Regions from separate parts of the Rhodococcus (subgen. Prescottella) equi genome, predicted to be linked through region 2. Evidence: riboswitches for the same ligand, from Rfam matches in the RefSeq annotation. Region 2 holds a riboswitch; each other region holds the start of a gene.
What was found. Region 2 has a riboswitch for cobalamin ahead of C7H75_RS04260 (ABC transporter substrate-binding protein). Riboswitches for the same ligand answer to the same signal wherever they lie in the genome.
Positions count from the first base shown of each region.

Region 1: linked by a shared signal. The riboswitch ahead of metE (5-methyltetrahydropteroyltriglutamate--homocysteine S-methyltransferase) and the one ahead of C7H75_RS04260 (ABC transporter substrate-binding protein) in region 2 are both predicted to bind cobalamin.
Region 3: linked by a shared signal. The riboswitch ahead of C7H75_RS10355 (magnesium chelatase subunit D family protein) and the one ahead of C7H75_RS04260 (ABC transporter substrate-binding protein) in region 2 are both predicted to bind cobalamin.

Region 1 covers NZ_CP027793.1:1,135,714-1,138,027, reverse strand. The annotation lists gene C7H75_RS05455 (ABC transporter substrate-binding protein) at 1-514, shown strand, start outside; cobalamin riboswitch at 668-850, shown strand; gene metE (5-methyltetrahydropteroyltriglutamate--homocysteine S-methyltransferase) at 1,017-2,314, shown strand, end outside.
Region 2 covers NZ_CP027793.1:917,950-920,263, reverse strand. The annotation lists gene C7H75_RS04265 (ABC transporter substrate-binding protein) at 1-525, shown strand, start outside; cobalamin riboswitch at 622-806, shown strand; gene C7H75_RS04260 (ABC transporter substrate-binding protein) at 880-1,824, shown strand; gene C7H75_RS04255 (FecCD family ABC transporter permease) at 1,821-2,314, shown strand, end outside.
Region 3 covers NZ_CP027793.1:2,188,335-2,190,648, forward strand. The annotation lists gene mqo (malate dehydrogenase (quinone)) at 1-1,090, shown strand, start outside; adenosylcobalamin-variant (AdoCbl-variant) riboswitch at 1,187-1,280, shown strand; gene C7H75_RS10355 (magnesium chelatase subunit D family protein) at 1,332-2,314, shown strand, end outside.

The sequences.
Region 1 (2,314 bases), 220 kb from region 2:
GGCCAAGGCCGACGGCTACGACGGCAAGCTCACCTATGCGGGCCTCAACGAACCGGGCGCTCAACGCCGGGCACTCGCGATCCAGTCGATGCTGCAGGCCGTCGGGTTCACCGTCGACATCGTCTACAACAGCGGCATCAACGACCTCGTCAAGATGATGTATGCCAAGCACGATTTCGATCTGGGCGAGTCGGCGTTCAATGTCCTCGACGAATCGCCGTTCATGCGCATGTACGGCAATCTGGCGAGCGCGTCGACGTCCAACGTCCTCGGGTATCAGAACCCCGAGATGGACGCCCTCCTCGGCAAGCTGCAGTCCGCACCGAACGACGACGACCGCCGCCGGGTCCTCGAGGACATCCAGACCCTGGTGAACGAGACGAACCCGATGATGGTCCTCGGCGCGGGCAAGTACTTCATCCCTTGGAGCAAGAACGCGCACGGCATCACGCCCAGTGCCGACGGCGTCCTGCTGTTCGGAAATGCCTGGCTCACTCCGGATTCGGCGTCGTAGCACCGGACCCAGACACCGCTACTCGATACTCGATCGGGCGGACGCCACCACGGGTCCGCCCGATCGGCCTTTCCCCGGGGCCTATGCTGGACGGTGCAGCTGGTTCGCCGGGTGCGGTCGTGAGGAGCCCCGAAGACCGCCGCCGGCGTCGAAGCATCCGTGGTCGTGAGACCGGCGGATGTGAGAGGGAACCCGGTGGAAATCCGGGACTGTCCCGCAGCGGTGAGTGGGAACGACCGCCGTCATGAGCACTGGACCGACAGGTCCGGGAAGCGACGGCCAGTAGGTTTCGCCGGGTCGATTCCCGGCCGAGCGCCCACGAGTCCGAAGACCTGCCGACTGTGTCGGGCACGCCGTGCCCGACGGTCCACCGCCTCGTGGAGAAGGCGAGATGGGCGATGCTCGGCACTTCGTGCTGCCCGCTGGCGGGTACACACAGGGCTCGCTTACGTTCTCGTCTGCCGGCGGTGACCATCCACGCTGTGAGCAACTGGAGAACGACGTGACATTCGCTTTCACCGCAACCGTGCTGGGCTCCCCGCGCATCGGACCCCGCCGCGAGCTCAAGAGGGCCGTCGAGGCCTACTGGGCCGGGAACCTCGACGCCGCCGCACTCGCGGCGGTCGGCAAGGATCTGCGCCGACAGACCTGGACCGAACTCGTCTCCGCCGGGATCGACTCCGTCCCGGTGGGCACTTTCTCGTACTACGACCAGATGCTCGACACCGCTGTCATGTTGGGCGCGCTGCCCGAGCGGGTCGAGAGGATCGACGACGAACTGGACCGCTACTTCGCGGCCGCGCGCGGGACCGACACCGTGCCGCCGCTCGAGATGACGAAGTGGTTCGACACCAACTACCACTACCTGGTCCCCGAGATCACCGCCGCGACCAGGTTCGTGCTGAATCCGGGCAAGATACTCGGCGAGGTCGCCGAGGCCCGGGACCTCGGCATCCCGGCACGCCCGGTCGTGATCGGACCGATCACCTTCCTGCTGCTGTCGAAGTTCGACGACGGCTCCGCGCTCGAGCGCCTGGACGAGATCGTGCCCCTGTACGCGGATCTGCTGCACCGTCTCGCGGACGCGGGCGTCGAGTGGGTTCAGATCGACGAGCCGGCGCTCGTGGCCGACCGGACCGACGCCGAGCTGGCCGCGACCCGCTCGGTGTACGACCGCCTCGCCGCGCTCGACCATCGTCCCGCGATCCTCGTCGCGTCGTATTTCGGTGACCTCGGCGCGGCACTGCCGGTACTGACGTCGACGGGTATCGAGGGCATCGCCGTCGACCTGGTCGCAGGGTCCTCCGAGTCTGTGATCGCGGCGGAGGGACTCGAACGCAAGCACCTTGTCGCCGGCGTCGTCGACGGCCGCAACATCTGGCGCAACGGACTGGACGCCTCACTCGACACCCTCGAAATGCTGCGTGAGCGTGCGGGTTCGGTGGCCGTGTCGACGTCGTGCTCGCTGCTGCACGTCCCCTACACCCTCAGCGGCGAGGACGGTCTCGACCGGGCGCTGCGGTCGTGGCTGGCGTTCGGTTCCGAGAAGATCGGTGAGGTCGCCACCCTCGCGGCCGGGCTGCGCTCGGGACGCGGGGCGATCGCCACCGAACTGTCCGAGGCACGTGCGGCGGCCGCCACCCGGGTCGCCGATCCGCGACTGCACGACGACGCGATCCGCGAGCGCCTCGCCGACCTGACCGACGCCGACCGCACGCGGATCCCGGCGGCGGAGCGGCGCACCGTGCAGGCGAGTCGGCTGCCGCTGCCGCCGTTGCCGACCACCACTATCGGTTCGTA
Region 2 (2,314 bases):
CCGGTTCTCGTCGTCGACCAGGGGACTCCCGGATCGACGTGGAAGCGAGCGATGACCGAGCAGTTGACGGCACTCGATCGACGCGATGTCGCCGACCGTGTGGTTGCTCGCTACAACGCCGAACTGGCGCAGGCGCGTGCCGCGATGGCCGGGCTTCTCGACGGGAAGACCATCGCGATCGCGGGTGCGGACAAGGGACAACTCTGGCTGCAGAACGACACGTTCGCGGTGTCGGTGGCGCGCGATCTCGGATTGGACGTGCTGACCGATCCCGCGAACGCGTCTGCGGACAACAGGGGAATCACCTTCTACGCGCTCGAACAACTCGACATCTTCGAGCAGGCGGATTTCGTCCTGTTGCAGAATCCCGACGCCGCCGAGGCCCAGTCGCCGACGTGGAAAAGGGTGCGCGCGGTCCGAGACGGTCATGTCGGGCAGCTGCGGTACGACCTCAACAGCGGTCTGGCACTGACCGCGATGGCGCTCGCCGCCGACATCGCGGAGCAGGTCCAGGTAATGCGCTGACGACCCCGGAGGGGTCCGCACCGCCTTCCGCGCCCTCGACCGCCGAACAGCACGAAACCGACAAGGCCGACCATTGCCCGGGCACCGGTCGTCTATTCTTCACGATGTCGTCACGGTGTTCGGGAAGTCCGGTAGAAGCCGGCGCGGTACTCGCCACTGTGGGCAGGTACGTCGACTACTAGGGGTTCGACCCCAGCCACTGGATGCTCACGCATCCGGGAAGGCGTAGTCGGCGGTCATCCCTGCCGAGCCAGGAGACCGGCCGTGACGCATACCTGCACGTTTTCCACGAGTCATGGAAGGCGGGTCGCTTTGCGTACCCCTATCTCTCGCCGAGTCATCTCCACAGCAGCGGTGTCGATCGCCGCAGCCCTCACCCTCACCGCCTGCGGCGGGTCGTCCGACGAGGACGCCGGCACCGCGTCGATCTCCCTGCAGAACTGCGGCCGCACCGTCACTCTCGACGGTCCGGCGGAGCGGGCCGTCACCCTCAACCAGGGCGCCACCGAGTCGGCGCTCGCGATCGGCGCGGAGGGACAGATGGCCGGCACCGCGTACCTCGACGACACCATCGCCGCGCAGTGGCAGGCGGCGTACGCGCAGATCCCGGCGCTGGACGAGAATGACTACCCGAGCCGGGAAGCGCTCCTCGAGACCAAGCCGGACCTGGTGCTGGCGTCGTATTCGAGCGCGTTCGAGGACAAGGCCGTCGGTACCCACGAGTCGTTCGACACTCTGGGCATCGCCACCTACGTCTCGCCGTTCGCCTGCAAGGACAAGTCGACGCGTCCGGCGGTGTCCTGGGACTCGATCGCGACCGAGATCACCGACTACGGCACGCTCTTCGGGCGCGAGGCCGACGCCGACGCCGTCGTCGCGCAGATGCGCCAGACGCTGAGCGGGATCGAGACCACCGCAGCGGCGAACGGCCGCAGCGTCTTCTGGTACGACAGCGGCACCGACACCCCGTACATCGGCGGCAATGCCGGCGGACCGCAGCTCATCATCGACGCGGTCGGCGGCACCAACATCTTCGCCGGCTCCGACGGTGCCTGGCTGGACGGCAGCTGGGAGACCGTGCTGGCGGCGAACCCGGACGTCATCGTTCTCGCCGACGCGTCGTGGGACACGGCCGAGGCGAAGAAGGACTACCTCCGCAACGATCCGTCGCTGAAGGATCTGAAGGCCGTCCGCGACGACGCGTTCGTCGTGGTGCCGTTCTCGGCGAGCACTCCCGGCCCGCGTCTGATCGAGGGGGCAACTCTCGTCGCCGAGCAGCTGGGCGGCGGCCGGGCATGAGCGTGAGCGCCCGGGTTCCCGCCCGGGTACGAACGACGACGGCCACCGGTTGGACGGCGGCACTGGCCGCGCTGCTCGTGGTGAGCTGCGCGGCCGGCGTCGCGATCGGCGCCGCCGACCTCTCGATCGGGACCGTGGTGGAGGCGATCGCCGGACGTCTCGGTGTCGGAGCAGGCACCGACCTGCTGACCACGCACATCGTCGTGGACCTGCGGCTGCCCCGGGTCCTTGCGGCGGCGCTGGTCGGCGCCGGACTCGCGCTGTGCGGCGCGGTGTTGCAGTCGCTCACCGGCAACGCGCTCGCCGACCCCTACCTCCTCGGCATGTCCGGTGGAGCCTCACTCGGCGCGGTACTCGCGCTGACGGCCGGGGTCGGCACGGTCGGTGTGCTCGGCATGAGCGCGGTGTCGGTCGCGGCCTTCGTCGCGGCCCTGGCGAGCCTGCTGGTGGTCTTCCTCATCTCCACCTCCCCCTCCGGCGCGCTCCTGCC
Region 3 (2,314 bases), 1.3 Mb from region 2:
GGAGTCGGAGGAGTTCTTCGCCGAGCGTCTGCCGCTGATGGCCAAGGGGCGTGACTACTCCGACCCGGTGGCTCTGAACTGGACCGAGTCCGGCACGGACGTCGACTTCGGTGCGCTCACCCGGCAGCTCCTGGGTTACGTCGGCGCGTCCGGCGGCCAGGTGTTCTTCGGGCACGAGGTCCGCAACCTCACCAAGCAGTCCGACGGCAGCTGGCTCGTCAAGGTCGAGAACCTGCGCACCGGTGCCAAGAAGACCGTCAACGCCAAGTTCGTGTTCGTCGGCGCCGGCGGCGGCGCGCTGCACCTGCTGCAGAAGTCGGGGATCCAGGAAGCCAAGGGCTTCGGCGGCTTCCCCGTGAGCGGCCAGTTCCTGCGCTGCACCAACCCCGAGCTCATCGCCCAGCACCGCGCCAAGGTGTACGGCAAGGCAGCCGTCGGTGCGCCCCCGATGTCGGTGCCGCACCTCGACACCCGCGTCATCAACGGGCGGCAGGGCCTGCTGTTCGGCCCCTACGCCGGTTGGTCGCCCAAGTTCCTGAAGAACGGCAAGGTCACCGACCTGCCCGGTTCGGTCAAGCCGAACAACCTGACGTCGATGCTCGGCGTCGGTCTGACGGAGCTGGGTCTGACCAAGTACCTCATCGGTGAGCTCATGCAGTCGCCCGCCGACCGCATCAACACGCTGCGCGAGTTCGTGCCGCGCGCGACCGGCGGCGACTGGGAGCTCATCACGGCCGGCCAGCGCGTACAGGTGATCCGCAAGAAGGGCAAGGGCGGTGTGCTCGAGTTCGGCACCGCCGTCGTCAACGCCGAGGACGGCACGATCGCCGGCCTGCTCGGCGCGTCCCCGGGCGCGTCCACCGCGGTGCCCGCGATGCTCGACGTCCTGCAGCGCTGCTTCCCGCGAGAGTTCCAGGCGTGGACGCCGAAGCTGCAGCAGATGGTCCCGTCGCTGGGCCTCAAGCTCTCGGACAACCCGGACCTGTTCCAGCAGGTGTGGGACTGGAGCACCCGCTCGCTCGAACTCGGCGACGTCCCCGCATCGGCGCCCGCGCACGCCGCTCCGGTGGTCGAATCCGCCACCGTCTGACACCTCTCACCCGCCGCGGCCCGGAGTTCCGACTCCGGGCCGCGGCGGTGTGCTGTCGGGCTGCAGTCCTCGGCACGGTAGGGTGCAGCAGCAGAGAAACGTCTGCGGGGAAGTCCTGTGAGAATCAGGCGCGGTCCCGCCACTGTGAGGGCGCACGAGGTGCACCCGAAGCCAGAATGCCGCAACGTTTCGCAAGGCCAAGCTCTCGGCGAGGAAACCGGGAAGTGAAGGGATTCGATCGTTGCGTCACAGTCACCAACCTGCCGGGTTTCCGTTCAGCGCCATCGTCGGGCAGGACCGGCTGCGGCTGGCGTTGATCCTGTGCGCCGTCCACCCGGGCATCGGCGGCGTGCTGGTGCGGGGCGAGAAGGGCACCGCCAAATCCACCGTCGTACGTGCACTGACCGCGTTGCTGCCCGAGGTGGGCGAGGGGCGCCGGGCCCGGCTCGTGGAACTGCCGGTCGGCGCGACCGAGGACCGTGTCGTCGGCTCGATCGACCTCGAGAAGGTACTCCGGGACGGCGAACGTGCGTTCCAGCCCGGGCTGCTCGCCGACGCCAATCAGGGCGTGCTCTACGTCGACGAGGTCAACCTTCTCCACGATCACCTGGTGGACGTGCTGCTCGACGCCGCGGCCATGGGGCGTGTCCACGTCGAACGCGACGGCGTCTCGCACTCCCACCCGGCCGAGTTCGTCCTGGTCGGGACCATGAATCCCGAGGAGGGTGAGCTGCGCCCGCAGCTGCTGGACCGGTTCGGTCTCGCCGTCGACGTCGCCGCCTCACGGGACGTGGAGGTGCGCATGCAGGTGGTCCGCCGCCGTCTCGACTACGAGCGCGACCCCGACGGCTTCGCCGCCCGGTATGCCGAGCAGGACGCCGACCTGGCCCGGCGGATCGCCGACGCCCGTGCCGTGGTCGACGCTGTCGAACTGTCCGACGCCGAACTGCGTCGCATCGCGTCGGTGTGTGCGTCGTTCGACGTCGAGGGCATGCGCGCCGACCTGGTGCTCGCGCGCACCGCAACCGCGCACGCCGCGTGGCGCGGCGCCGACGCCGTCACCGAGGAGGACGTGCGGATCGCCGCCGAACTGACTCTGCCGCACCGCCGTCGGCGCGACCCGTTCGACGAGCCGGGTCTGGACCCGCAGCAGCTCGACGACGCGATGGAGCAGGCCGACGCCGACGCGCGTGCGCAGGAAGAGCCCGAACCCGATCCCGACGG